DNA from 2 places in the Nonomuraea sp. K271 genome. Region 1 is predicted to be linked to the other one. Evidence: riboswitches for the same ligand, from Rfam matches in the RefSeq annotation. Region 1 holds a riboswitch; the other holds the start of a gene.
The links. A riboswitch is a leader RNA that binds a small molecule or an ion and turns the genes downstream of it on or off. The one in region 1 is predicted to bind cyclic di-AMP.
Positions count from the first base shown of each region.

Region 2: linked by a shared signal. The riboswitch ahead of GUY59_RS21315 (C40 family peptidase) and the one ahead of GUY59_RS25045 (coiled-coil domain-containing protein) in region 1 are both predicted to bind cyclic di-AMP.

Region 1 covers NZ_JAAAHR010000076.1:24,664-38,964, forward strand. The annotation lists gene GUY59_RS24985 (aldehyde dehydrogenase family protein) at 1-693, shown strand, start outside; gene GUY59_RS24990 (SDR family oxidoreductase) at 726-1,454, opposite strand; gene def (peptide deformylase) at 1,464-1,949, opposite strand; gene GUY59_RS25000 (ribose-5-phosphate isomerase) at 2,042-2,509, shown strand; gene GUY59_RS25005 (hypothetical protein) at 2,513-2,659, opposite strand; gene GUY59_RS25010 (GNAT family N-acetyltransferase) at 2,675-3,907, opposite strand; gene GUY59_RS25015 (PP2C family protein-serine/threonine phosphatase) at 4,026-5,141, shown strand; gene GUY59_RS25020 (response regulator transcription factor) at 5,256-5,852, opposite strand; gene GUY59_RS25025 (M50 family metallopeptidase) at 6,007-7,311, shown strand; gene GUY59_RS25030 (hypothetical protein) at 7,325-8,146, opposite strand; gene GUY59_RS25035 (sensor histidine kinase) at 8,349-9,578, shown strand; gene GUY59_RS25040 (response regulator) at 9,575-10,258, shown strand; gene GUY59_RS25045 (coiled-coil domain-containing protein) at 10,271-11,224, opposite strand; cyclic di-AMP (ydaO/yuaA leader) riboswitch at 11,230-11,372, opposite strand; gene galT (galactose-1-phosphate uridylyltransferase) at 11,439-12,521, opposite strand; gene GUY59_RS25055 (DeoR/GlpR family DNA-binding transcription regulator) at 12,518-13,297, opposite strand; gene GUY59_RS51435 (50S ribosomal protein bL37) at 13,432-13,509, shown strand; gene GUY59_RS25060 (uridine kinase) at 13,562-14,185, opposite strand; gene GUY59_RS25065 (hypothetical protein) at 14,268-14,301, shown strand, end outside.
Region 2 covers NZ_JAAAHR010000059.1:28,250-42,550, forward strand. The annotation lists gene GUY59_RS21305 (NYN domain-containing protein) at 1-1,192, shown strand, start outside; gene GUY59_RS21310 (C40 family peptidase) at 1,278-2,252, shown strand; cyclic di-AMP (ydaO/yuaA leader) riboswitch at 2,707-2,870, shown strand; gene GUY59_RS21315 (C40 family peptidase) at 2,944-3,468, shown strand; gene GUY59_RS21320 (hypothetical protein) at 3,581-4,396, shown strand; gene GUY59_RS21325 (M48 family metallopeptidase) at 4,409-5,914, shown strand; gene GUY59_RS21330 (glycosyltransferase family 4 protein) at 5,881-7,026, shown strand; gene GUY59_RS21335 (AMP-dependent synthetase/ligase) at 7,435-9,183, opposite strand; gene GUY59_RS21340 (metallophosphoesterase family protein) at 9,303-10,070, shown strand; gene GUY59_RS21345 (SRPBCC family protein) at 10,124-10,561, shown strand; gene GUY59_RS21350 (ArsA family ATPase) at 10,563-11,711, shown strand; gene GUY59_RS21355 (hypothetical protein) at 11,805-12,197, shown strand; gene GUY59_RS21360 (ROK family glucokinase) at 12,211-13,143, shown strand; gene GUY59_RS21365 (endonuclease/exonuclease/phosphatase family protein) at 13,154-13,849, shown strand; gene GUY59_RS21370 (hypothetical protein) at 13,887-14,301, shown strand, end outside.

The DNA of each region.
Region 1 (14,301 bases):
CGGGTTGCGCTGGAGCTGGGCGGTAAGTCGGCAAATATCATTCTTCCTGATGCCGACCTGGCCCGTGCCGTCAAAGTCGGCGTGGCCAACTGCTTCGTCAACGCCGGCCAGACCTGCTCGGCGTGGACCCGCATGATCGTCCACCGCGACCAGTACGACGAGGCCGTGCGCCTGGCCGTGGAGACCGCGCGCGGCTACCCCGTCGGCGACCCCTTCGACGAGTCGACCAAGATCGGCCCGCTGGTGTCGGCGACCCAGCGCGAGCGCGTCGTCCGCTACATCAACAGGGGCCAGGAGGAGGGCGCGCGGCTTGTCGCCGGTGGCACCGAGCAGCCGCGCGAGCGCGGCTACTACGTCGAGCCCACCGTGTTCGCGGCTGTGGAGCCGGGCATGACGATCGAGCAGGAGGAGATCTTCGGCCCGGTGTTGTCGCTGATCCCGTACACGACCGAGGACATGGCCGTACAGATCGCCAACGACACGAGATACGGCCTGGCCGGAGCGGTCTGGTCGGGCACCGACGAACACGCCCTGTCGGTCGCCCGCCGGCTCCGCACCGGCCAGGTGGCCGTCAACGGCGGCCGGTTCAACCCGATGGCCCCCTTCGGCGGCTACAAGCAGTCAGGGGTGGGCCGGGAGCTCGGCGAGCACGGGCTGGAGGAGTTCCTGGAGGTCAAGGCGCTGCAGCTGTAGCCGCCGGGCCGAATCACGACGCGCCGGCGAGGTCAGATGTACAGCCCGCCGGTGGCGTGCACGTTGTGGCCGGTTACCCAGTGACCGTCGGGGCCCGCCAGGAAGGCGACCACGGCGGCGATGTCGCCGGGCCTGCCGAGGCGCCGCAGCGCGGTGTACTGCTCCGTCAGCTCCAGCGCCTCCGGCGGGTTGGCGCCGCGCAGCATGTCGGTGTCGGTCGCGCCGGACGAGACGACGTTCACGGTGATGCCCCGCACGCCCAGCTCGCGCGAGGCCACTTTGGCGAACTGCTCGACCGCCCCCTTGCTGCCGCAGTAGAGCATCAGGCCGGGAGCGGGCACCTGGGTGTTGAGCGTCGAGATCGTGATGATCCGCCCGTCGTCGCGCATGACCCTGCCCGCCCACTGCGTGGCCAGGAACACCGCCCGCGTGTTCACCGCGAAGACCCGTTCGTAGTCGTCGCCGGTGAAGTCGCCCAGGGGCTTGGCCAGGCTCAGTGCGGCGTTGTTGATCAGGATGTCCAGCCCGGGCAGCCGCGCCTCCGCCTCGGCGAACAACCGCTGCAGATCATCCTGGTCGCCCAGATCGGCTCGTACGGCGTGCGCACCCGTCTCCTCGGCCACCTGCCGCGCCGCCTTTTCCGAGTGCTCGTAGCAGAACACGACCTCGGCCCCGTCGCGGGTCAGCCGCTCCACGACGGCCCTGCCGATGCCCCTGGAGCCTCCGGTGACCAGTGCGCCCTTACCTGAAAGTACGTTCATGCGGTGAGCCTACGCCCTGAGCATGATCTCGCGGGCTTCGTTCTTGGGGAGGCGGTCGACGTACAGCTTGCCGTCCAGATGCTCGCTCTCGTGCTGGAAGCAGCGCGCCAGCGATCCGCGGGCCTTGATGCGCACGGGCCGCCGCAGCCGGTCGACGCCCTCGACGGTGACGCCCGAGGCCCGCGCGACGGGGGCGTAGATCGGCCGGCCCGTGCGGCGATCGGGCACCGACAGGCAGCCCTCCTCGTCGAGGATCTCCTCGGGGTCGTCCACGGTCAGCCGCGGATTGATCACGTGGCCCTTGCGTCCGCTGATGTCGTAGACGAACAGCCGCCGTGACACGCCGATCTGGGGGCCCGCCAGGCCGACGCCGTTGACCGCGTACATCGCCTGGAACAACTCGTCGATCAGCCGGCGCAGGTCGCGGTCGAAGTCGGTGACGGGGTCGGCGGTCGTGCGCAGCACCGGATCGCCGATGATGCGGATCTCGCGCATGGGATATCTGCTCTCGTAAGGACTGGGATGCGGAACGGGTCCTTACTCTAGCAAGCGGACCTGATCGGCGAAGGCTGTGGAAGACTGGTCGGGTGCGTGTCTACATCGGTGCCGACCATGCCGGCTATGAGCTGAAAAACCACCTCGTGTCCTGGCTCAAGGACCACGGTCACGAGGTGACCGACTGCGGTCCGTTCGTCTATGACGCGGAGGACGACTATCCCGCGTTCGTCCTGCGCGCGGCCGAAGGCGTCGCGGGCGACCCCGGCAGCCTGGGGGTGGTCATCGGAGGCTCGGGCAACGGCGAGCAGATCGCCGCCAACAAGGTGCGCGGCATCCGCGCGGCGCTGGCCTGGAGCGAGGAGACGGCCTCGCTGGCCCGCGAGCACAACAACGCCAACGTCGTCAGCGTCGGTGCCCGCATGCACACCGTCGACGACGCGGCCAGGTTCGTGGAGGTCTTCCTGACCACGTCGTTCTCCGGCAGCGAGCGCCACAGCAGGCGGATCGCCCAGCTCGACACCTACGAGACGATCGGCCAGCTGCCCTCCCTGCCCTGACCCTCAGCCCTTGCGCTTGGCGTCACGCCTTGGCATCTCGTCACGCAGAGGCCGTCGGTCGGCGGCCTCCTGCTGCTCTTTCGACGGTCTCGACACGTCGCGGGCGCGCATGGCGACGGTCGCGGTGATCTGCAAACTCTGCAGTGCCATGTCAACGACCCTACGTCAGAACGTCAGTCCCGCCCATGGCCTCGGGCTCCACGACATGGCGGTGGCCAGCGAACGCAGCGCGCCGGGGGAGTGCTCGCGCACCAGCCCCGCCGCCAGGTGCTCCATGAGCATGCCGTCGCCGAGGTACGCCGAGCCGAGCGAGGCCACCGGCAGTGTCACGTCAGGCCGGTCGTCGACCGGTGCGCACTCCGCGCCCGCCGGGCCGGCGGTGAGCCGCCAGCGCCGGGCGTTCCACGGGCACACGTCGTCCTCAACCTCGATCACCGCGTCCACCGGAGCCGAGTAGGACCGCGCGGCCAGAGCCGCGCCCACCTCGACCAGGCGCACCCACAACTCGTCCGTCCAGCCGGCGCGCGCCTGCCTCGGGTCGGCCAGCAGCGCGATCAGGGGGTCGTCCACCGGCCTCGCGCCCGCCTCCACCCGGGAGACGAGATCGCGGTCGAGCACGCTGCGCCACAGCAGCGCGTACGCCGCCGGATCGGCCGCCTCCAGCTCCTGCAGCCGCACCTCCCCGTCGGGAATGCCGTCGGCGTCCCACGACGGCTTGATCCGGAACAGGGCATAACCGCGTACGCCGCCGTCGTCCTCGGCCAGCACCGAGCGCAGCGGGCCTGCCCCGCCCTGATCGGCCTCCTCGTCGGCCAGCACGCCGTCCCAGAACCGCGCGTTGCGCTCGTAGCGTCCGGGACGCCGGGCCACGACGGAGGCGAACACCTTCTCCAGGTCGGCGCGTACGTCGGCGGGCTTGGCGACCCTGAGCCTGAGCGACGGGTCGGAAGGAGCGTTCGCGACGAACGGCGTACCACCGGGTTTCCTGAAACGGAACGACAGCGAGCTCGACGCCCTGCCGTAGCCGTACCTGCCGTAGATGGAGGCCTCGGAGGCGTAGAGCGCGGCGACGCTCTCCCCGCGCTCCCGGATGTCGGAGAGCTGCCTGCGCATCAGCGACGACAACACGCCGCGTCGGCGATGGGAGGGCAGCACGCTGACGGCCGTCACGCCCGCGACGGGAAGCTGCCCGCCGGGGACCGTCATGGTGAGGCTGTAGATGGACGTGACGCCCGCGATGAGGTCTCCGTCGAAGACCGCGAGCGTGCGGTCGAACTCCGTCTCGGCCTTGTAACGCTCGTTCTGCGCGGGATTCGGCCGCCAGCCGAACCCTTCTTCGAGCACCAGCGCGAACGCCGACCACTCGGACTCGTCGATCGGGCGGATCGGATACGTCATCTGTCCACGGTAGGAGCGGGCAAAGAGGAAGGGCTACCGAATATCCGTGCTTGATGATCAAGGCCTTGGTCAAGTGGGCTGCCCAAACACGGGTCAGACCGATACAGTCAGGCCCATCATGAGTTCCCGACCGGCGCCGCTGATCCCGCCACGGGTCCGTGCCGTCCTGGTGCGGGTGCCGGGTCTGGTGGCCGCCGTCCGCTTCATCCGGCGAGGGCCGCTGGCCCGCGACCGCAACCTGCTCGTCACGCTGACCGTGCTCGCGCTCGTCATCGGGTTCCTCGCGGTCAAGGTCTCTACCGAGTGGTTCTCGCCCTCCCTGCTCATCCTCGTCACCCTGGTCGGCGGGCTTCAGCTGCGTCTGCGCAGCCTGGTCAAGCTGCTGGTCGGTGTCGGCGTCGCGCTCGGCTACATCGCGATCGGGCTGGGCCCCGACCGGATCGGCGTCGGGCTGACCGTGACGATCGTGTTCACCACGGTGCTCGCCGTGCTCATGGCCCGCACCAGGGGCAAGCTCGGCGTGCAGGGGTTGCGCGGCGACGCCATGCTGCTGGAGTTGCGCGACCGCCTCAAGAGCCAGGGCGAGCTTCCTGCGCTGCCCAAGGACTGGGGCGGCAAGGTGGTGCTCAAACAGGCCGGCGGGTCGTCGTTCGGCGGCGACTTCCTGGTCTCCATGCGCGACGGCAACTCCGTCGAGATCGCCCTGGTCGACGTGTCCGGCAAGGGCGTCGACGCGGGCACCAGGGCACTGCTGCTGTCCGGCACGTTCGGCGGGCTGCTCGGCTCGGTCGACGACTTCCTGCCCGCGTGCAACACCTACCTCCACCGCCAGCGAGGCGACGAGGGGTTCGTGACCGCGGTGCACGTGCGGCTCGACCTCGACACGGGCGACTACACGATCACCTCGGCCGGGCATCCGCCGGTGGTGAAGTTCGACGCGGGCACGGGCAACTGGCAGGTGGCCTCGGCCAAGGGCGTGGTGCTCGGCGTGGTGCCCGACCTGCACTGCGAGCCCGACAGCGGCACCCTGCGCAAGGGCGACGCGCTGCTGCTCTTCACCGACGGCCTCATCGAGCAGCCGGGGCGCGACATCGACGCCGGCCTCGACCGGCTGCTGGGCGAGGCGGAGCGGCTGCTGCCCTCCGGTTTCCGCGACGGCGCGCGGCCACTGGTCAACGCCATGGCCTCCGGACACAACGACGACTGCGCATTGGTGCTGATCTGGCGTCCCTGATGACGAATCACACGGTTCAGGTTGTGTTGGGAGTCACTGGCAGCGGGCTCCACGCTGCTGAGATCCTCTAGACGTTCGGGCCCCGGCGGAGCGGCGCGGCTCCACCGGGTCCCGTCACAACCAGCCCTGGTCGCTCGCGATGCGCACGGCGTCGAGCCGGTTGCGCGCCCCTGTCTTGCACATGATGCGCGACAGATGGTTGCGCACGGTGCCCACGGAAAGGAAGAGCTGGTCGGCGATCTCGGTCGAGCGCGCGCCGCCCGCCGCGACGCGCAGCACGTCGAGTTCCCGCCTGGTCAGCGGGTTCGTCGCGCACTGGAGCGCGGCCGCGGCCAACTCCGACTCGATGGCCCGGCGGCCCGCCGCGACGAGGCGCACTCCCTCAGCCAGCCGCTCGGGCGGCACGCACAGGCTCATGAACCCGAGCGCGCGCTCGGCCAGCGCGCTGCGCACCTGCCCGGGATGGGGATCGGTCGACAACACCAGCACCTTGCATCCCGGCGCCCGCGCGGAGAGCCCGGCCAGCACGGAGCCCCCCGGCAGCCCGGCATCGACGACGGCCACGTCGGGACCGCTCTCGACGGCCGCCCGCACCGCTTCGTCGGCGCATCCGGCCTGCGCCACGACCCGCAGATCGGGTTCGGCTCCGAGAATGGCCAGCAGGCCACGGCGCACCAACGGCAGATGCTCTGCGATCAGTATGCGGATCAAGGACTCCCCCTTCATCGTCTCTTAGGGTGATCGTTTGATCGCGCACTGTCAATCCATTCCAAAAGGCGGGCAAGCCGTACCGCGCGGCGGATTCGACTACCCTTGGGTTGGCGGTTTTTCGCCGGTCCTGCCGTCTGCCATGGAGCGCGACTCGATGAACTGGCTCTATCTCGTGGGGATCATCCTCTTCCTCCTCGGGCTGATGTTCTCCATCGCGCTGCACGAGCTCGGCCACCTCGTGCCCGCCAAGATCTTCGGCGTGCGCGTGACGCAGTACATGGTGGGTTTCGGCTCGACGGCCTGGTCCCGGAGGAAGGGCGAGACCGAATACGGCGTCAAGTGGATCCCGCTCGGCGGCTACATCCGCATGATCGGCATGCTGCCGCCGCGCCCCGGTGACGATCCCACCAAGGCCAGGAGCACCGCGACGGGCCCGTTCCAGGGGCTCATCGAGTCCGCCCGCGACGCCGCGCTGGAAGAGGTGCGGCCCGGCGACGAAGAGCGCGTCTTCTACCGCAAGAAGTGGTGGCAGAAGGTCATCATCATGTCCGGCGGCCCGGCGATGAACTTCGTGCTGGCGTTCGTCTTCTTCAGCATCCTGCTGGTCGGCATCGGCCTGCCGACGTGGGCCCCGATCGTCTCGCCCGAGACCAACACGTGCGTGATCCCCGCCTCGGAGCAGCGCACCACGTGCAAGCCCACCGACCAGCCGACCCCCGCAGCCCAGGCCGGCCTCAAGCCCGGTGACCGCCTGGTCTCGCTCGACGGCAAGAAGATCGGCGACTGGACCGCGGCCACCCACCTGATCCGCTCCCACGGTGCCGGGCCCGCGCAGCTCGGCATCGTCCGCGACGGCAAGCCGATGACACTCGACGTCACGCTCATCGCCCAGGACCGGCCCAACCTCGAAGATCCGGATAAGATCGACAGGAATGTCGGCTTCCTCGGCGTGCTGCCCACCGAGGTCATGCAGCAGCAGAACCTCGGCCAGGTGATCGGCTACATGGGCGAGCTGACGGGCAGGGTCGCGAGCTCACTGCTCAACCTGCCGGAGAAGATGGTCGGCGTCTGGCACGCCGCCTTCTCCGGCGAGGAACGCGACCCCGAGGGCCCGGTCGGCGTCGTCGGCGCGGGCCGCATGGGAGGCGAGATCCTCGCCTCCGACCTGTCCAACGAGAAGAAGATCGCCATCTTCGTCAACCTGCTGGCCGGGTTCAACCTCGCGATCGGCATGTTCAACCTCATCCCGCTGCTGCCGCTCGACGGCGGGCACATCGCGGGCGGCCTGTGGGAGGGGCTCAAGCGGGCGTACGCCAAGGCCATGCGGCGGCCGGACCCCGGCTACGTGGACATCGCGAAGGTGCTGCCGCTGACCTACGCGATCGCGATCGTCATGATGATCATGGCGGGGCTGCTGATCTACGCCGACCTGGTCAACCCGCTGCGGCTGACGGGCTGACGGGAGGGCCGTCTCAGCCCCGGGTGAACGGCAGGGCGGAGCCGAAGACCGCGCCGAGCACGAGCCAGGCGATGACGACGGCGAGCCAGAACACGGCTCGCCGGCTCGGCGGAGGGCCGTCACGCAGCAGCGAGAACCCCAAAGGGACCAGCGCGACGCAGAGTCCGCCCACGGCGATGACGGACTGCGGGATCTGGGTGCCCTTCAGCGTCCCGAGCGCGAGCGCCGACATCAGGCCGAGCGCCACCGAGCGGCCCAGGCCGAGTGCGCCGGAGCGGTAGGCGCCGACGGCCAGCACGATCCAGCCGGCGAAGGCCGCACCCGACAACATCCTGAAGGGATGCCATTGCGTGTCCCACCATGCTGCGTAGTAGTGCTCGATCCCGCCGATCATCGCGGGCAGGCCCAGGGCGTCGGTCAGGTGGAAGGCCAGGTGGTCGGTGCCGTACTGGAAGGTCCGGGTGAACAGCCCGGCGATCACCAGGCATCCGCCCCACAGCCCCCACAGCGGCCTGGTGGCGGCGATCCTGTGCGCCAGCGTCATGACCGCCGGGCACAGCAGGATGACGCCGCAGGCGAAGCTGGCATAGGCGGCGGTGACGAGCTCCGGGTGCCGGGTGTAGGCGGCGAGCTGGTCAGGGAAGAAGAAGTGGAACCGTGAGCGCAGCAGAATCCCGGTCATGAGCAGGGTGGGGCCGGCGATCAGCGCGACGGCGCTCACCCATCGTCCGGGGAAGGCCGGTTGCCGGCCCAGGTTGGCGGTGGCGTTGGCGGCCCGCCGCTCCTTGGCTGCCCGCCGCCATCGCGTGATCCGCCGGCGAAGCTCGTTCTTCATGCGTTCCTGCCCGTCGTGTCGGTGTCGGTGCGGCCCGGAAAGCCGGGCGCATCAGCATGGTGGCGGGCGGTGCGGCGGGCGCGCGTCGGGCCCAGGTCACATCTTGCGGCGGCGAGCAGGAGACAGGTACGACCCCGGACGGACGCGGCCGTCCTACCGTGGTCAGATGCCGGGCGAGCCGGTGAGGAGATAACGTCACGGCATGAAATGGGCTCGGCAGCTCCGCCGGAAGGGCGTTGCCGACGCGGCGGCGGCGGTCATGGTGGCGCTGCTCGTCGGCTACGCCTTCGTCGATCCTCCGGGGCCGTCGCCGTCATGGCCCGCCTGGACGGCCTGGCCGGTCGCGGCGGTCGTGAGCTTTCCCGTCGCGCTCCGGCGGCGGCTGCCGCGGTCCATGCTCGCCGCCGGGTGCGCCGCGGGCGCACTGACGGTCGTGGCCGGCGCCGGCGCGGCGGGCGCGCTCTCGGTGTCGTTCCTGCCGACCGTGCTCGTGCTGTACGTCGTGGCCTCCACCGCCTCGGTCGCGTGGGCGGTGGCGGGCTGGGCGGCCTGCCTGTCCGCCGCGGTGATCACTATCCTGATCTTCTACGCCCAGGTGCTGCCCGGCCTCTCGCCGGTGGCCACGCCGAGCGAGCTGCCACCTCACTGGCCGGTCGAGATCGGCGTGATCGGGGTGCTGCTGACGGCCGCCTGGGCGCTGGGGACGGCCGTACGCTGGAAGCGCGACACGACCGCTCGGCTCGTCCGCCACCTCGCCGAGGCCGCGGTGGGGGAGGAGCGCAGGCGCATCGCCAGGGAACTGCACGACATCATCGGCCACAGCATGAGCGTGATCGCCGTCAAGGCCACCGTCGCCAACCATGTCGCCGAAGCCCGCCCGCAGGAGGTGCGCGCCGCGTTGTCCGTCATCGAACAGACCAGCCGGAGCACACTCACCGAGATCCACCGGGTGCTCGACCTGCTGCGCTCCGACGGCGACCCCCAGCAGGCGCACGTGCTCGTTCCCGGCATGGCCGACCTGCCCGAGCTGGCCGCGCAGGCCCGCTCGGCCGGGGTCGAGGTCGACCTGACCGTCCGCGGGGAGGCCACGCCGCCTCCCGCGGTCGCGGTGTCGGTCTACCGGATCGTGCAGCAGGCCCTGACCAACGTCGTCACCCACGCGGGGCCCACGCGCTGCTCGGTCACCGTCGTCGTCGACGAGCGGGAAGCCGCGATCGAGGTCGTCGACGACGGCCCCCGCCACGGCCCCCGCCACGGTGCCCGCCATGGTGCCCGCCAGGGCCGGCGGCCTGGTCACGGCGGCCACGGCCTTGTGGGCATGCGTGAACGCGCGAAGACGTACGGAGGCACGTTCAGCGCGGGGGCACGCCCTGACGGCGGGTTCCGCGTGGCGGCCCGCCTGCCCTACGACCGGGACGGCCGGCCGGCATGAGCGCCGACGCCCCTAGGCCGATCAGGGTGCTGCTCGCCGAGGACCAAATCCTGGTGCGCGACAGCTTCAAGGTGCTCATCGACACCACACCGGGGCTGACCACCGTGGGCGAGGCGGGCAGCGGTGCCGAAGCCGTCCTGCTGGCCCGCCGGCACCGCCCGGACGTCGTCCTCATGGATATCCGCATGCCCGGCATGGACGGCATCGAGGCGACCAGGCGGATCTGCGCCGACCCGGCCGGCAGCGGCACGCGCGTGCTGATCCTCACCACGTTCGACCAGGACGACTACGTCCACGCGTCGCTACGCGCGGGGGCGAGCGGTTTCCTGCTCAAGCACGCCACGGCGACCGAGCTGCTGGCCGCCATCCGGGTCGTCGCCGCCGGCGAAGCGCTGCTGGCGCCGACCGTGACCCGCCGGCTCATCGCCGACTTCCTGCGACGTGCCCATCCCGCTCCGGCCACGCGAGACCTCGGCCACATCACCCAGCGCGAGTGCGAGGTGCTCACCCTCGTCGGCAGGGGGATGTCCAACTCCGAGATCGCCGGGCATCTGCATCTCACCGTCGGCACGGTCAAGACCCACATCGGCAGGCTCCTGGCGAAACTGCAGGCCCGCGACCGGGCGCAACTCGTCATCGCCGCCTACGACGGCGGGCTCGTCGACCCGCGGCCACGATGACACAGAGCCCGTTCAGTTCATGGAGATGTGCACGTGGTCGTAGTGGTTCTCGGTGATGCTGCCGCGGTCGGACATCGTGCTCCAGCCCGATCCGTGGTTGATGCGCTGTTTCCAGATGACGTACTTGACGCCCAGCTTGCTCTTGTTCTTGATGGCCCACTCCGCGATGCGATCGCCCAGGGCGGTGTTGGCGGCGGAGGGCATCGAGCCGCCCGTGCTCATCATGAAATCGCAGGCCCTGCCCAGCGGGTGCTCGCCTCCTGAGCCGGAGCGGAAGCAGCCGACGGTGAAGGGCAGCGCGAAGTTCTTGTCGATCTGCTCCTTCATCAGCCGCGTGCGCGGGGTGATGTTGTCGGAGCCGGACGGCAGTTCGGGCGCCCAGCCGCCGTCCGGCCTGCGGTTCGTGCCGAACGGCACCAGGTCCTGCAGCTTCTTCTCGATGTCGTCGATGACGTCCTCGGCCTCGTCGCGCCGGCCGGCCACCTCGGAGGCGTCCTTGCGGATCTTGACGGCGAGCTCGGCGGCCTGCACGGCGGCCTTCTTCTTCTGGTCGCGTGTCCTGGCCACGCCCTGCACGAACGCCTGCTGCTCGGCGGTGACCTGGTTGAGCACGGCCGCGCCGCCGCTGTTCTCGGGCAGCATGAACGCGGGAACGCTGGAAGTGCCGTTCTGGTAGCGCAGCCGGGCGATCTCGGCGACCCGCTTCTCGGCCGTCGTGAGCGCCTCCTCGGCGGTGGCCAGCCGGGCCTTGGCCGCCTTGGCGGACTTCTGTGCCTTGGCCAGCTCGACCCGCTTGAGGTTGTACGCCTCGATCAGCTTGTCGACCTTGTTGTTGAGCTGCTTGAGCTGGGCCCGCAGCTCCGACTCCTTGGGTTTGGGCGCCGCGGACGCCGGGGCCGCCGAGACGGCGACGGCTGCGGCGGCGATGAGACCGATGGCAAGACTCGCGGGGGACGAAGCCGCCACGTAGGTGTTCCTCTCCCTCTGCCGGCCGGGTTAGCTGACGGGTTCGGGTAAGGGAGCTGCGTTTCCCTACCACCGAAGTGGATTCACCCCAAGTGCGATGGGTCCCCGGCTCCCGGGCAACTCGCCCAGGATTAGGCGGTGCAACGGCTGTTACGGCCGGTACATAAGGGGATATTAGTGGTAGATCACGAGTCATGCGACCTTAAGTAGAAATCTATTCTTGATCGATCCGTGACCGGAGCATACGGGCGGCCTCCTCCGGCATCACGTCGTTGACGAACGCGCCCATCGCGGACTCCGAGCCAGCCAGATACTTGAGCTTGTTCGGCGCCCGCCGGATGCTGAAAAGCTCCAGATGCAGGTACGCGAGCTCGCGGTCCCGCCGCACCGGAGCTTGGTGCCAGGCCGAGATGTAGGGCGTCACACCGCCGAACAACCCGTCAAAGGCTTGCAGCACCGTGGTGTAGAGCGGGGCGAACGCCGCATGTTCCTCCTCCGTGAGTGCGGCCAGGTCGGGCACCTGCCGGTGCGGATAAACGTGCACCTCGAACGGCCAGCGCGCGGCCGCCGGCACGAACGCCGTCCATGCCTCGTTGTCGGCGATCACCCGCGTCCCGGCGGCACGCTCGGCGGCCAGCACGTCGGCGAACAGGTTGCCCGGCCCCTGATGGCGGGCCGCCGCGCCGAGCTGGAGCTTCGTCCTGGGCGTGACGTACGGGTACGCGTAGATCTGGCCGTGCGGGTGGGCCAGCGTGATGCCGATCTCCTCGCCCCGGTTCTCGAAACAGAACACCTGCTCCACGCCCTCGACCGCGGACAACTCGGCCGTACGGTCGGCCCAGGCCTCCATGACGAGCCGTACCTGCGCGTCAGAGAGCTTGGAGAAGGAGGACGAGTGGTCGGAGGTGAAGCACACCACCTCGCAGCGCCCGACCCCCGGACGGACGTCGCTCAGCCCGCCAACATCGTGATAAGTCCCAAAATTGGTGGAGAAGGACGGGAAGCGGTTTTCGAACACCACCACGTCATAGTCGTACGCCGGGATCTCCGTCGACCGCGCGTCCGACGACGGGCACAACGGGCACTCGGCGGACGTGCCCGCCGGCAGGAACGTCCGCGTCTGCCGGTGCCCGGCCATCGCGATCCACTCCTCGGTCAGCGGATCGTAGCGCAGCTCGGACGCCACCGGCCGGGGCTCCAGCGGACGCCGGTCGATCGCGCTCCGATCGGCGTCGTCGCGCTGGTCGAAGTAGATCAGCTCCCGGCCGTCGGCGAGTTGGGTGACGGTGCGCTTCAATGCGTGCCCTCCGCGATGATCAGTTCTCCGGCCCGCTCGGCCAGCTGCGTGCGTGCGTCCTCGGGCAACCCCGCGTCGGTGATGACCACGTCCGCCTCGCTCAGTTCGGCGATGGTGCTGATGCCCACCGTGTTCCACTTGGTGCTGTCGGCCGGGACGACCAGCCGGTGCGCGGCCGCCACGAGCTCCCTGTCGGTCTCCGACTCCAGCAGGTTCGGCGTGGTGAACCCGGCCCGCACGCTCATCCCGTGCACGCCGAGGAAGAGCGTGTCCACGTGCAGGCGGCGGATCGCGGCCACGGCCACCGGGCCGACCAGCGCGTCGGACGGCGTACGCACGCCTCCCGTCAGCACGACGGTGCGGTCGGCGCGCGGGTTGCGGTGGAAGACCTCGGCGACGGGGATCGAGTTGGTGATCACGGTCAGTTCGGGGACGCCGATGAGGTGGTGGGCCAGCGCCCATATGGTGGTGCCCGCTGACAACGCCACGGCGGTGCCGGGGCGGACCCACCTGGCCGCGTGCCGCGCGATGGCCTCCTTCTCCTGCTGCTGGCGGGCGGACTTCGCGGTGAAGCCCGGCTCCTCGGTCGATCCTGGACCGAGGGCGGTCGCCCCGCCGTGCACCTTCTCCAGCAGGCCGCGTTCGGCCAGCACTTCAAGGTCACGGCGGATGGTCATGTCGGAGACGCCCAGCTCGCGTACGAGGTCGGCGACCCGGACGCCGCCGTTGCTGCGCACACGTTCGAGGATCGTCTGCTGACGCTGCTGTGCGAGCACGCCCGCTCCTTCCAACAGATTCCACCAAATTATGACACGACGCTGTTGGGGAATGTTAGGTCGTTACGGATCGCTTGCGCTGTTCAAGGGGAAAGAGAGGTTGAAAGCACACCGATCATCCGGGAGGCGTACTGATGGCCAGGCGAGCACGCAAAGGCAGGGCACGCAAGAAGAAGAAGGCCAACCACGGCAAGCGCCCGACCGCACGCTGACAGGTGGCCGCCCGCCGGCGGCCACCCCCTGCACAGCCCGGCAGGAGCCGGCTCAGAGCAGGAGCGCGGGCCGGTCGGGGTGATCGGCCCTGATCACGACGTCGGCCGCCTCCTGCGGCCCCACCTCGCGCTCGTACCGCTCGTATGCGGGCAACCGCCACCGCTCCTCCTCAGGCGTACGGCGCTCCAGCGCCGCCGCCGACAACCACACATGCACGGTCAGCTCGAACGCCAGCCCCTGCCCCAGCAGCAGCGTCCCGTCGACGACGACCACCCCGCCCGGCGGCAGCTCCTCGTACGGCAGCCGGTACGCCCGGTCGATCCGGCTGTCCCACAGGGCCGGCAGCACCCGCCCGGAGCCGTGCTCGTCCAAGGGGTCCAGCACCTCCCTGCCCAGCGCCTTGACGTCGAGCCAGTCCTCGTAGAAGGCGTCGGGATCGTCCCTGCCGTGCTCCAGCCGCAGCGACGCGGGCCGCAGGAAGTCGCCCGCGGAAACCCGGAGCACGGGCCGCCCACGCAGCCTCAGCGGTGCCACGAGGTCGTCGGCCAGCGTATCCGGCCGCCCCGCGGGCGCTCCGTCGACGGCCACCCGCACCCACCGGTCGCGCGGCCACCGGGCGACCCGCTCGGCCAGCTCGCCGACGAGAACGTCACGGGAGATCGGTCGCGCACGCATCAGCACCACCTTACGAGCGCCCACCGCCGGGCCGACGCGCCGCGCGGGGGCGCCGAGAGGCGTCCGATCGTAGAATCCGCCCATGGACTGGCGGACGTGGCACGACGAGTACGACG
Region 2 (14,301 bases), on a different contig from region 1:
CGCCAAATTCGACCCCCGCAAGCGGGCCAAGCTGGCCGGCGCCCCCATCGCGGCGCAGCTGGAGAACGACAAGAAGTTCCGCGAGCTGGTCGCCGAGTCCGTGACCGCGGGCTGGCCCGAGCTGGTCGCCTCGCTCGCCGAGGGCAACGTGCCGCCCGCCGCAGATCCCGTGCTCGTGGCCGCGGCCGCCTATCTCACGCGCCCGCCGGGCTGGGCGGAGATGATCGAGACCGCCCGCGCCGACCTGGAGCAGTCGCTGGCGGCCGCCGAGGACTCCGAGCGCGAGGAGGTCGTCGCCCGGCTGCGCGAGCAGCTCGCCGCGCAGAAAAGCGCGGCCAAGGAGGATACCGACCGCCTGCGCGAGCAGGTCAAGGCGGCCCGCGCGGAGAACTCCGATCTGCGCCGCAGGCTTCACGACGCCCGCGAGCGGGCCAAGGCCGCGATGCGGCGGGCCGAGGAGATGGAGCGGACCGCCGAGGAGGCGCGCACGGCCGCCTCGGTCGCGGGCAGCGCCGGCGAGTCCGAGCTGCGGCGGCTGCGCGAGCGGTTGTCGGACGTGGAGAAGCAGCTCGAAGCCTCGCGCCGGGCCGCGCGCGAGGGCAGGAGCATCGAGGACGCCCGCATAAGGGTGCTGCTCGACGCGCTGCAGGACGCCTCCGCCGGGCTGCGCAGGGAGCTGGCCCTGCCCACCACGATCAGCCGGCCGGCCGACTCGGTCGCCGCGGTCACCGGCGAGCGGCCGGGTGTGCGCGTGCCCGCGCGTGCGCTCGCCGACGACGACCCGCAGCTCCTCGACCAGCTGCTCGCGCTGCCGCAGGTCCATCTGATCATCGACGGCTACAACGTCACCAAGACCGGCTACGGCACGCTCACCCTCGCCGACCAGCGCAACCGGCTGATGACCGGGCTGGGCGGGCTGGTGGCGCAGACCAGGGTCGAGGTGACCGCGGTCTTCGACGGGGCCGAGCTCAACGCCCCTGTGCAGGTCGTGGCGCCGCGGGGGGTGCGGGTGCTGTTCAGCGCGCCGGGGGAGATCGCCGACGACCTGATCCGCCAGCTCGTACGCGCCGAGCCGCCCGGCCGCGCCATCGCCGTGGTGTCGTCGGACCGGGAGGTGGCCGAGTCCGTCAGGCGGATGGGAGCCAGACCCGTTCCTTCTGGCTTGCTGCTGCGCCGCCTGGGCCGGGCTTAAGTTACAAATTGGTCTGTTCGGGTGAGACCCCACCCGCCACTTCTGTACTATTTCGCCCCAGTAAAGATCCCTGGGAGGCGACGCAGTGAGGTTTGGCCGGGTGCCGGTGGCCGTGGGTCTCGCGTTCGGGCTGATGGTGTCCCCCATGGGGGTTGCGCTCGCTGATCCGAAGCCCACCATCGGGCAGGCCAAGGCCAAGCTCGACAAGCTCAACCACAAGGCCGACAAGGTCGTCGACCGTTACAACGCGGCGACCGAGCGCTACAAGAAGGCCAAGGGCTCCTACACCAAGCTGAACAAGAGCTACAAGCGCAAGCTCCGTACGGTCGCGAACCTGCGCGTCGAGATCGCCGACATGGCCGCAAGCGTCTACCGGGTCGGCGAGTACGCCACCTCCCTTCCTGGGCTGGTCGGCTCCGAGAATCCGCAGGGACGGCTGGCCGGGATGGCGCTGGCCGGGCAGATGGCCAAGGAGCGCTCGCAGAAGCTGGCCGCGTTCGACCGGGAGAACCGCGGGCTGAAGAAGGAACGCGACAAGGCGCAGGACGCGCTGCGGTCCGCCGACGAGGTGCGCGGCCAGGTCGAGAAGGAGCGCAAGGAGATCCTCGGCCTCATCGCCAAGCAGAAGAAGCTGCTGAAGAAGCTGGGCGCCTACAGGACCGGCGACCCGAACAGCACCGGCATCGAGTACACCGGGTCCGCCTCCGGGAACGCCGCGGCGGTGCTGCGGTTCGCGTTCGCGCAGGTCGGCAAGCCGTACGTGTTCGGCGGGACCGGGCCGGGCGGCTACGACTGCTCGGGGCTGACCCAGGCGGCCTGGCGGGCGGCCGGCGTGTCGCTGCCGAGGACGACGTGGTCGCAGTGGTCGTGGGGCGCGAGCCGCAGGGTGTCGCTGAACGCGCTGCAGCCCGGGGACCTCATCTTCAGCGAGGGCCTGGGACACGTCAGCATTTATGCGGGCAACGGAAAGATCGTCCATGCGCCGCAGACGGGCGACGTGGTCAAGGTGGTCACCCTCTCCTCCTACGGCAGGGGCCTCGTGGGCGCCGTCCGCCCGTAGATCCGCCCGTCACCCACCTACGACGCACCATCGTTGCCCCCGCCGGGGCGCCGCCGGGGCGCCGCCGGGGCGGCTCCCGCCCGTCCCGCAGTCGTGTTCCGCCACGTTCCGCCACTCTGTGATCACCGCGGGTCTCGCGCGGCAGGGCGAAATATGTGACAAAGGCGACATATGGCTCCTGACAGATGAGCGTGGCCAGAAGTGTGAGTAGGGTCACTTTTTGGTAACGGCGCATCTGTTCCAGCAGGGGTTCGGGAATTTACAGACACCTTTTTGGATCTTTACCGGCTGACTGTGCTTTTGCCGATCCTTGACCGTTCCGCGTAGCTTCTGGCGTCGTCGCGGTGCACAAGCCATGACGCCGCGACCCCGCATCGGTCCCTCCCGATGTGAAGACAGATAAAGATCCGCTGGTCATCGCCGCGACATCCCCATGGCACACCTGCTGAATCGGGGCGATGGCCTGCCGAATCCGTGCAGCCAGGAGGCACGGAACCGGGGACCCAGCGATCCCAGTTCCCCAGGGATCAGGGGTGAATCGGCGCGCCAATCGCGCCGTAGGGCGACTTCCAGGCCCGAATCCGACAGCTAACCCGGTAGGCGTTCGTGGAAGAGCCAAGGAGAAATCCTGTCTACCTCCCTGCATAACCCCCGTCTGTCCCGCCTTGCCCTGCGTGGCGCAGCGCTCACGATGACCGTGACGGCCGGAGGTCTGGTCCTCCATGCCCCGGCGGCCCAGGCGGCGACGACGAGCGACACGGCCGGCGTCTCCTCGGTGAGGGCGGTCACGGCCGCCAGCACCGCGAAGTCGGCCAAGGCCGCCCGGAAGCGAGCAGCCAAGATCGCTCGGCAGAAGGTGAAGGCCGGCAAGGCCCTCACCGTGGCCAAGAACCAGATCGGTGACCCGTACCGTTACGGCGCCACAGGGCCTGGTTCGTTCGACTGCTCCGGCCTCGTCCAGTTCGCCTGGAACAAGGCCGGGGTGAAGCTCCCGCGCGTGGCGAGCAGCCAGTTCGCCCGCATCAGGAACAAGGTCTCCTGGAAGAACCTCAAGCCAGGCGACCTCATGTTCTTCAACGGGCTCGGCCACGTGGGCATGTACGTCGGCAAGGGCAAAATGATCCATTCGCCGCGGACAGGCGAACGGGTGCGCATCGACAAGCTGGGCGGATGGCGCAAGTCGTCGTTCGTCGGCGCGGTCCGTCCCGGCCTGTGACGAAGCCCCGCCCGGGGCCTGGGTGACCTCCCAGGACCCCGGGCGGGCTCCCGTCTCCCCGTCACCGTTCTCAGCGCCGTCGTACGCGCCGGCCCCCACTACGATCGGCAGCGTGTCCCAGCAGGTGAGCCGACGAGCCGCGCTGACCGCGTTCCTTTTCCTCGGCCTGGCCGCCGACGCCCCCGCTCCCGGCCCGCCCGTCCTGCCCGCGCCTGCCCGCGACCTGTGGCCGGACGGCCAGGCCCTCGCCCGCGGGGCACGTTCCCTCGTCACCGGCCACCATGCCGCGCCCGGCACGCTCGACGAGCTCGCCCGCCGCGCCGACTCGGCGGCGCTGCGGGTCGCGGCCGTGCTCGGCCGCCCCGTACGGCCCGTGGTCATCGTCCCCGACACCGCGCAGGACGCCGCCAGGCTGGCCGGCTCCGGGCCTCTCGACGGGCTGGCGGCCGTGGCCGACGACGGCCGGGTTATCGTCGTCCCCGAGTCGTTCGGCAAGCTCACCTCGTTCGGCAAGGACGTCGTCCTCACCCACGAGCTGACCCACGTCGCCGCGGGCACCGGCGGACTGCCCGTCTGGCTCTACGAGGGCTTCGCCGACTACGTGGCCTACCGGGACGCCGGGCTGCCCGTGCGCACGGCCGCCGCCGAACTGGCCGCCGAGGTGCGTGCCGGGCGCGTGCCGGCCGCCCTGCCGGGGCCCGAGGCGTTCGCCGTGGGCGGACCCGGCCCGGGACGGCTCGCGCTGGCGTACCAGGAGGCCTGGCTGGCGTGTCGCTTCCTTTCCCGCCGTTTCGGTGAGAGGAGCCTGGTGAGGCTCTACCGTGATGCGCAGGCCGCCGACGTCCGCGCGGCGCTCGCCGTGCTCGGGCTCTCCGTGGCCACGCTGACCGCACGGTGGCGCGTGTACGTGCGGGAGCAGCTCGCGTGAAGGGGGAGGGACATGAGCGGACGTCAGGACGCGGACGGCCCGTCGGAGGAGGCCGAGGCGGGCGGGGAGACGGGCGGACCCGTTGACGGCGTCCCCGCGGGAGCCGTGACGGCGCAGGACCGCGCGGGCGCCGCGACGGAGGACGGCCCGCCGGGCGCGTGGACACGTCACGAGCGTGGGCAGGGGGACGGCATGCCCGTGACGACGCCCGACCCTGAGCCCGGTCCGGACCCCGACCAGGGGCCCGCCCCTGGGCCGGATTCGGCGCTCGGCCCGGCTGAGCGCCGGTTCAGGCGGCAGGCCGCCGTGGTGCTGGGGGTGCTCGCGGCCGTGATCCTGGCCGTGGCCGCCTTCAGCACGCCGTGGCACGCCCTGACCGCGGGGCCACCCGACCCGGCGCGCGACTTCACCGCCGCCGAGATCGCCAGGGCGCAGGCGTTCGACGCGGCCACGTCCCTGCCGAGCTATCTCGGGCTGGCGCTCACGCTGGCCTTCGCCGCCCTCCTCGTGGCCACCCCGTTCGGGGCCAGGGTGCTGGGCCGGCTGAGAGGCCCCTGGTGGGTGCGGGTGATCGTCGGCGTCCTGGTGCTCACCGCGATCGTCGAGGCGGTCAGGTGGCCGCTCGGCGTCTGGTTCGAGACGGTGCTGCGCGACTACGGTCTGTCCACCCAGGACTGGGCGGGCTGGACCGCCGACCGGCTGAAGAGCCTCGGGGTGGAGGCCTTCCTGCTCTGCCTCATGCTGCTCGTCCTCGTCGCGCTGGCCCGCAGGATGCGGCGGTGGTGGATCCCGGCGGCCGCGGGGGCGTGCGCGCTGACCGTGGCGATGTCGTTCGTCTACCCGGTGGTGTTCGAGCCGCTGTTCAACGACTTCACGTCCATGCCGCAGGGCTCGCTGCGCGACAACCTGCTGGACATGGCCGAGCGCGACGGCGTGCCGGTGCGGGACGTGCTGGTCGCCGACGCCTCACGGCGTACGACGGCGCTCAACGCGTACGTGTCGGGCTTCGGCGCCACCCGCAGGATCGTCGTCTACGACACGCTGCTCAAGGCCCCGCAGCCCCAGGTCGAGCTGGTCGTCGCCCATGAGCTGGGCCACGCGAAGGCCGACGACGTGCTCTACGGCACGCTCGTCGGCGCCCTGGGCGCGGCGCTCGGCGCGGTCCTGCTGTACCTCGTGTTCGGCTCGGTACGCCGCCGCGCCGGCGTCGCCTCCATCGCCGATCCACGCGCGGTCGGCGTGGTCATGGGCCTGATGACCCTGGGCTCGCTCATCATGGGCCCAGCCCAGAACGTGATCAGCCGCCACATCGAGGCCAGGGCGGACGTGCACGCGCTCGACCTCACCCGGGATCCGGCGACGTTCATCGCCATGCAGAAACGGCTGGCAGTTACCAATATTTCCGACTTGTCGCCGGATGCGGTGGAATATGTGCTGTATGCCTCCCATCCTTCCAGCCCTGAGCGCATCGCCCTGGCCCGCTCATGGGCCGAGCTGAACGGCGTCCCGGTGTCGTGACCCATGCGGACGTGCTCTTCGTCACGAACGACTTCCCGCCCAGGCCGGGCGGGATCCAGTCGTTCGTGCACGGGCTCGCGCTGCGCACGCCGGGTGTGATCGTCTACGCCCCCGCCTGGCCGGGGTGCGCGGACTTCGACCGGCGCCAGCCGTACCGGATCGTGCGGCATCCCACGCGGCTCATGCTGCCGACCCCGGCCGTCGCGCGCCGGGCCGCCGCCCTGGTGGCCCGGCACCGCACGCGGACCGTCGTGTTCGGCGCGGCGGCGCCGCTCGGCCTGCTCGCGCCGCGGCTGCGCGCGGCGGGCGCGCGGCGCGTGGTGATGCTCACCCACGGGCACGAGGCGTCGTGGGCGAGCCTGCCCGGATTCCGTCCCGCGCTGCGCAGGATCGGCGAGCACGCCGACGTGGTGACGTATCTGGGCGAGTACACACGGGCCCGCCTGGCGGCGGCCATCCCCCCGGCCAAGCTCGTACGCCTCGCTCCGGGCGTGGACACCGCCCAGTTCCGCCCGGGCGCGGCCCGCCGGTCCGTCAGGGCCGAGCTGGGCCTCGACGACAGGCCGGTGGTGGTGTGCGTGTCGCGGCTGGTGCCCCGCAAGGGTCAGGACCAGCTCATCAGGGCCTGGCCGAAGGTGTCGCGGGCGGTGCCGGACGCCGTCCTGCTGCTGGTGGGCGACGGGCCCTACCGCGGGACGCTGGAGCGGCTGGCGGCGGGGCAGGAGACGGTCAGATTCACCGGTACGGTGCCGGCGGCCGAGCTGCCCGGCTACTACGCGGCCGGCGACGTGTTCGCGATGCCGTGCCGTACGCGGTGGAACGGGCTGGACGTGGAAGGGCTCGGGATCGTGTTCCTGGAGGCGTCGGCGGCCGGGCTGCCGGTGGTCGTGGGCGCCTCCGGTGGCACGACCGACGCGGTGCGGCCAGGAGAGACGGGCCTGGTCGTCGACGGCGAGGACGTCGAGGACATCGCGCGGGCCGTCGTCGAGCTGCTGAGCGACCCCGGCAAGGCGCGCAAGATGGGGGCGGTCGGCCGCGGCTGGGTGGCGGCCGAATGGGCGTGGGACCACGTGGCCGCCCGCTTCCACGCCCTGCTCGCGGGCCACTCCTAGCCCTTGGCCGATCCCAGCGTGAGAGCGGCCACGAACTGTTCGTGCAGCCTGCTGGAAGACGATGAGCGTCGGCGGCGCCGGCGCGTCGCCGAGGTCTTCCGATGCTGAGTCCGCGATGATCCATGTAGGTTACGGCGACCTCTCGCGACGGTCATCGCCCTCGTTCTCGCCGGACGAGCGTCGGAGCGGGCCTCCGCGAGCTCCCCGGTGAAGGACTGCTCCAAAGGCCTCGCGCGCGACTTCGACGGCCTACGTGACCGGCGACGCGCCGCCCATGGGGGTCCCCGTCTACGACCCGGCCACCGGCGCGAGCAAGGGGGTCAAGAGCCGAAGCCGCGGCGTGGAGGGCGTGGGGGAGGCGCTGGCTGATCGGCGCGCGGACCCCCTCCCGAAGGGCTGCGTGGCGGCTCAGTGCCCGCCGTACAGGTCGTCGATCTCCTGCTGGAAGTCGCGCAGCACCACGTTGCGCTTGATCTTCAGGGTGGGAGTCAGGTGCCCGCTGTCCTCGGTGATGTCGGCGGCCAGGACCACGAACTTCTTGATCTGCTCCGCCTTCGACACCGACGAGTTCGCCCGGTCGACCGCCGCCTGGATGCTCGCCAGCACCTCGGGGTCGGCGCGCAGCCGCTCGGCCGTCGCCCCCTCCGGCATGGCCTCGGGATCGAGGGTGACGAGCGCCGCCACGAACGGGCGGCCGTCTCCGACCACCATGGCCTGTGAGATCATCGGGTGGGCGCGCAGCGCGTCCTCAAGAGGGCCGGGCGCCACGTTCTTGCCCGCCGCCGTCACCAGGATCTCCTTCTTGCGCCCGGTGATCCGCAGGTAGCCGTCGGCGTCGAGTTCGCCGATGTCGCCGGTGTGGAACCAGCCCTCGGCGTCGACCACGTCGTCCGTGGCCGCGTCGTTCTTCCAGTAGCCGGCGAAGACGTTCCTGCCCTTGGCCAGGATCTCGCCGTCGTCGCCGATGCGCAGCGTGACGCCCGGCAGCGGCTTGCCGACCGTGCCGATCTTGTTGGCGCCCGGCATGTTGACCGAGCAGGGGGCCGACGTCTCGGTCAGGCCGTAGCCCTCGAAGACCTCGATGCCCACGCCCCTGAAGAAGTGGCCGAGCCGGTCGCCGAGCGCCGAGCCGCCGCACACCGCCGCGGAGAGCCGGCCGCCGGTGGCGGCGCGCAGCTTGGCGTACACCAGCCTGTCGAACACCGCCCGCCGCAGCCGCAGCCCGAGAGGCGCTCCGCCGGAGCTCTCGGCGCGGCTCCAGGCCACCGCGACGTCCACCGCGCGGGCGAAGATCGCGCCCTTGCCTCCCGTGATGGCCTTCTGCTCGGCGGAGTTGTAGACCTTCTCGAAGACGCGCGGCACGCCGAGCAGGAACGTCGGCTGGAAGCCCTGGAGGTCGGGGGCGACGTTCTTCATGTTGGGAGTGTGCGCCATGACGGCGCCCGCCTCGAACAGGACCACCTGGATCATCCGCGCGAAGATGTGCGCCAGCGGCAGGAACAGCAGCGCGGCCGGCTCCTTGCGGGCGAACAGCGGCTCCAGCGGCCCCCGCAGCACGTTGAGCGCGGTGAACAGCAGGTTGTCGTGGGTGATCCGGCAGCCCTTGGGCCGGCCGGTGGTGCCCGAGGTGTAGACGATCGTGGCCAGGTCGGAGGAGGAGACCCGCTTCCTGCGCTCGTCGACGGCGGAGGACGGGACACCCTCCGCGTCGAGCGTGCCGTCGATCCGCCAGACGGCCTTGAGATCGGGCGCCGCCTCGCGCACGGTCTCCTCGTGCCCGTCGAGCTCGACGAACGCCGCCCTCGCCTCGCTGTCGGCGAGGATCCACGCCACCTGGTCGGCCGAGGAGGTCTCGTAGATCGGCACGGTGACCGCGCCGATGGACCAGATGGCGTAGTCGACGAGGGTCCACTCGTAGCGGGTGCGCGACATCAGCGCCACCCGGTCGCCGTGCTCGACGCCCGCGGCGATCAGCCCCCTGGCCACCTCGACGACCTGGTCGCGGAACTCGGCCGCGGTGACGGCGGGCCAGCCCGCGTCGGTCCTGCGGCGCATGACCACGGCGCCGGGCCGCTCCTCGGCCCGCGCGAAGACGGTGTCTGCCAGGCCGGCGGAGGGGGGCACGTCGACCATGACGGGGACGCTGTACTCGCGCACGGATCAACTCCTCTTCGTGACGAACTGGCCTGGACGTTACCGCGACAAATTACGCGCTGGTAGCTCCGTCACTGAGGCGTTATGTCACGCTAGCAGGCGGGGCTCTTAGGATTTTCCCCATGAGGGTTCATGTGGTGAGCGACGTGCACGGCAGGGCCGACGCGCTGGCCGGAGCCGGCGACGGCGCCGACGCGCTCATCTGCCTCGGCGACCTGATCCTCTTCATCGACTACGACGACCACGCGCAGGGCATCTTCCCCGACCTGTTCGGCGCCGAGAACGCCTCCGCGTTCATCGCCCTGCGCACGGCCAAACGATTCGACGAGGCCAGGGCCATGTCGGCGCGGCTGTGGGCCAGGCTCGGCGGCGACCCGCGCGAGCACATCGAACGCAACGTGCGCGCCCAGTACGAGACCCTCTTCGCCGCCATGCCCGCCCCCGCCTACCTGACCTACGGCAACGTCGACGTCCCCGCCCTGTGGGCCGACTACCTCAGGCCAGGGCTGGAGGTGCTCGACGGGCAGGTCACGGAGATCGGCGGCCTGCGGTTCGGGTTCGTGGGCGGCGGGCTCAAGACCCCCTACCGCACCCCGTACGAGCTCGGCGACGAGGAGTACGCGGCCAAGGTCGAGGCGGTCGGGGAGGTCGACGTTCTGTGCTGCCACATCCCGCCGGCCCTGCCCGAGCTGCTCTACGACGTGGTGGCCAGGAGGTTCGAGCGCGGCAGCGAGGCCACGCTGGAGGCGATCAGGCGCACCCAGCCGCGTTACGCGCTGTTCGGCCACGTGCACAACCCCCTGCACCGCCGCACCCGGATCGGGCGCACCGAGTGCGTCAACGTCGGCCACTTCCGGGGGCTGGGCGTCCCGTACGTGCTGGAGTGGTGAACGCGGAAGGCGCCGTACGTCCCGCGCGGCGTGTTGTGCATTACGGTGGTCGCATGGCTGATCGCACCACTTCGAGCACCACCATCAGCGCCGGTCGCGCCGATGTCATGGCGGTCATCGCGGACTTCCCCGCCTACCCGGAATGGGCGGGGCAGGTCAAGAGCGCGGAGGTCGTCTCCACCGGTCCCGACGGCAGGCCGCGGCAGGTGCGATTCGCCCTCGACGCCGGCCCGATCAGCGACACCTACACCCTCGGCTACACCTGGCACGACGACGACGGCGTGAGCTGGCAGGTGGTCGAGCCGGGCAAGATGGTCTCCGACCTCAGGGGGAGTTACCGGCTGGCCGGCACGGGCAGTGACACCGAGGTGACGTACGAGCTGACGGTCGATCTCAGCGTGCCCATGATCGGCCTGATCAAGCGCAAGGCGGAGAAGGTGATCGTGGACACCGCGCTCAAGGGTCTGAAGAAGCGCGTCGAGGGCCGCTGAGTTGAGCCCGCGGGTTCTGCTCTTCACCGGCAAGGGCGGCGTCGGCAAGACCACCGCCGCCGCCGCGACCGCCACGCTCGCCGCCGCCCGCGGCCTCAAGACGCTGATCGTCTCCACCGACACCGCCCACTCGCTGGCCGACGCGCTCGGCGCCGAGCCCGGCGAGATCGCGCCGGGGCTCCACCTGCACCAGGTCGACACCCAGAAGACGCTGGAGCGCCACTGGGGCGAGCTGCGCGAATACGCCAGGGGCGTCCTGGTGGAGCTGGGCCTCGACGAGGTCACCTCCGAGGAGATCACCGTCCTGCCCGGCGCCGAGGAGGTCATCGCGCTGCTGGAGCTGCGCGAGCACGCCCGCGAGGGCCGCTGGGACGTGATCGTGGTCGACTGCGCGCCCACCGCCGAGACGCTGCGGCTGCTGGCCCTGCCCGAGGCGCTCGACTGGCACGTCAGCAGGCTGATGCCGGTGGGCCGCAAGCTCGTGCGGCTCGTCTCGCCGTTCGTGCGCAGCGTGGCCCACGTCAGCGCGCCGGGCGAGGACGTCATGAACGCGGGCGAGCGTTTCCACCGCGGCCTGATGGAGGTGCGCGAGCTGCTCACCGGCGACCACGCCTCCGTGCGGCTCGTTCTCACGCCGGAGGCCGTGGTGCTCGCCGAGGCCAGGCGCACCATGACCTCACTCAACCTGTACGGCTACCGCGTCGACGCCGTCGTCGCCAACCGCGTCTTCCCCGCGGGCGACGCCGACGAGTGGCGTGCGCGGTGGGTGGAGGCGCAGTCGAGGCTGCTGACCGAGGCGGAGGAGTCGTTCGCGCCGCTGCCCGTCCACGTCGTCCCCTACCTGCCCGCCGAGCCCGTCGGCAGGAAGGCCTTGGCGGAGCTCGGCGCGTCGATGTACGGCGAGTCCGACCCGTTCGCCCCGCACACGATCGAACCGCCGCTGCGGATGAGCGCCGACGAACTGGCCCTCGCCCTGCCCGGGGCCGACCGCGACGACATCGACCTGGCGCGCAAGGGCGACGAGCTGATCGTCACCGCAGGCCCCTACCGGCGGATCCTGGCGCTGCCGGCCGCGCTGGCCCGACGTAAGATCAGTGCGGCCTCGCTCCGCGACGGCGTGCTCAGCGTGCGGTTCGGCGATCCCGCGTGACGGCGATTTCTGCATTACCGTTCAGGTCGGGGAACGAGTCCGCGACCTGACGAGTCGAGGAGGACGAGCGATCCCATACGCAGGGAGGGCCACATGACCGAGAGCAACGACAGAGATCCGATCGGGACCGTCGCCGACGAGGCGCGCAAGCTGTTCGAGTCGATCCAGGGGCGGGCCACCCGCCAGGTCGGCAAGTCCGTGTTCAACTCGTTCACCGGCGGCGCTCGCAGAGAACGCGACGTCTGGGAAGAGGCGGTGTCCGAGCCGCACGACGAGTACATCTGCCGTGCCTGCCCGGTCTGCCGGGCGATCGCCGCTCAGCGCGAGTCCGGCTCCGACGTGACGGGGCACCTGGTGGCCGCGGGCGGTGAACTGTTCGCCGCCGTGCGCGGCGCGCTCGACGTGCTCAGCAAACCGCCCGCCCCCCGCAGGCCGCGCGACGACCGGGATCGCCGCGACAATGTGGAACACATAGATCTGGGATAGGGAGACACGGGCAATGCTCACGATCGGTGTCGACATCGGCGGAACCAAGGTGGCCGCCGGTGTGGTCGACGACGACGGCGAAATCGTCGAACACACGCTCAGGCCCACCGCCGCCGACCGCCCTGAAGTGGTGGCCGAGACGGTGGCCGACGTCGTTCGCGAGCTGTCGAAGGGCAGGCAGGTCGAGGCGGTCGGGGTCGGCGCGGCCGGGTTCGTCGACGAGACCAGGTCGATGGTGCGCTTCGCCCCCAACCTCGCCTGGCGCGAGGAGCCGCTGCAGAAGAAGATCAGCGGCCTCGTCGGCCTGCCGGTCGTGATCGAGAACGACGCCAACGCCATGGCCTGGGGCGAGACCCGGTTCGGCGCGGGCCGGGGCCAGTCCCACGTGGTGTGCGTGACGCTCGGCACCGGCATCGGCGGCGGCCTGGTCTTCGACGGCGCGCTCTACCGCGGGCGCTGGGGCATGGGCGCCGAGCTGGGCCACATGCAGGTGGTGCCCGGTGGCCGGCCGTGCGGCTGCGGCAACGTCGGCTGCTGGGAGCAGTACGCCAGCGGCCAGGCCCTCGTCAAGGAGGCCAGGCAGATCGCCGAGGCGCGGCCGGAGCGGGCCGAGATCCTGCTGGGGCTGGCCGACGGCAAGATCGAGGGCGAGGAGGTCACCGAGGCCGCGCGGCTGGGCGACGACGCCTCGCTGGCCGCGTTCGGCAACCTCGCCGACTGGCTGGGCCAGGGCATGGCCGATCTGGCCGGGGTGCTCGACCCCGGCTGCTTCATCGTGGGTGGCGGGGTGTCCCGCGCCGCCGACCTGTTCATCGACCGGGCCCGCGACACCTTCGCCGAGCGGCTCACCGGGCACGGGCACCGGCCGCTGGCCGAGGTCAAGCTGGCCGAGCTGGGCGCCTCCGCCGGCGTGGTGGGCGCCGCCGACCTGGCCAGGCGCCGCTAGCCGTTCATACGTGACGATCCGCGTAGCGACCTACAACCTGCACGGGTTGCGCGACGACGTTTCCGCGCTGACCAGGGTCATCACCGCCATGCGCGCCGACGTGCTGTGCGTGCAGGAGGCGCCCAGGTTCGTACGCTGGCGGGCCAGGCGCAGAGCGCTGGCCGCCGCCGCAGGGCTGCGTCCGGCGACCCCGGGCAGGCTCGGTGGCGTCGCCGTGCTCACCGGGCCGCGCGTCAGCGTGCTGCACGCCGAGAGCCACGCGCTGCGGGCCTTCTTCGGGCTGGAGCGGCGCGGGTTGGCGATCGCCGTGGTGGAGGCGGAGGGGGCGCGGCTGGCCGTCGGCTCGCTCCACCTCGACCTCAACGACCCCGCCAGGGTGCACCACGCGGCGGAGGCCGTGGCCCTGGTGGAACGCGCGGCCACCGGGCTCGACGCCACGATGGTGCTCGGCGGCGACATCAACGAGCAGGACCACCAGCCCGCCTGGCGCTATCTCGCCGGGCGGCTGGCCGACTGTTACGCGGTGGCGCCCAAGGGCGACGGCCTGACCTTCCCCGCGCGGGGGCCCTCGGCGCGCATCGACGGGGTGTTCGCCGCGCGCGACGCGCGGGTCGTGTCGTGCGGGGGAGTGGACGCCCCGATGGCCGATCTGGGTGCCGCCTCCGACCATCTGCCGGTCATCGCAGAGTTGCGAGTTGGGCTGTAACGGGCAAGAGGGGCCGGCGAGCCCGTAGCATTCAATCATGACCCGTCGCTCTCAGCGGCGTGCGCTCTCCTTGATCTTGGCGACGTCCGTGGCCTTGACACAGGCCTCGCCCGCCGCGCATGCCGATCCCCGTCCTGCCACGATCGAGGCGTGGCAGCAGTCGACCAGCGTGCGCCTCCAGGCCGACGGTTCGCTCTCCGACGTGCTCGCGGTCTCGGCCGACGACGTGTGGGCCGTGGGCCAGCAGGAAATCTGGGACGTCTGGAAGAACCGCGGCACCATCCGCCACTGGAACGGCAAGAGCTGGGCTGAGGTGCCGGTGCGCGACGCCACGGCCGCGGGAAACCTGCGCGGGCTGGCCGCCGTGTCGGCGTCCGACGTGTGGACGGTCGGCGACGGCCACGACGGGCTGCCCTATCTCGCGCACGGCGACGCGTCCGGGTTCGACAGAG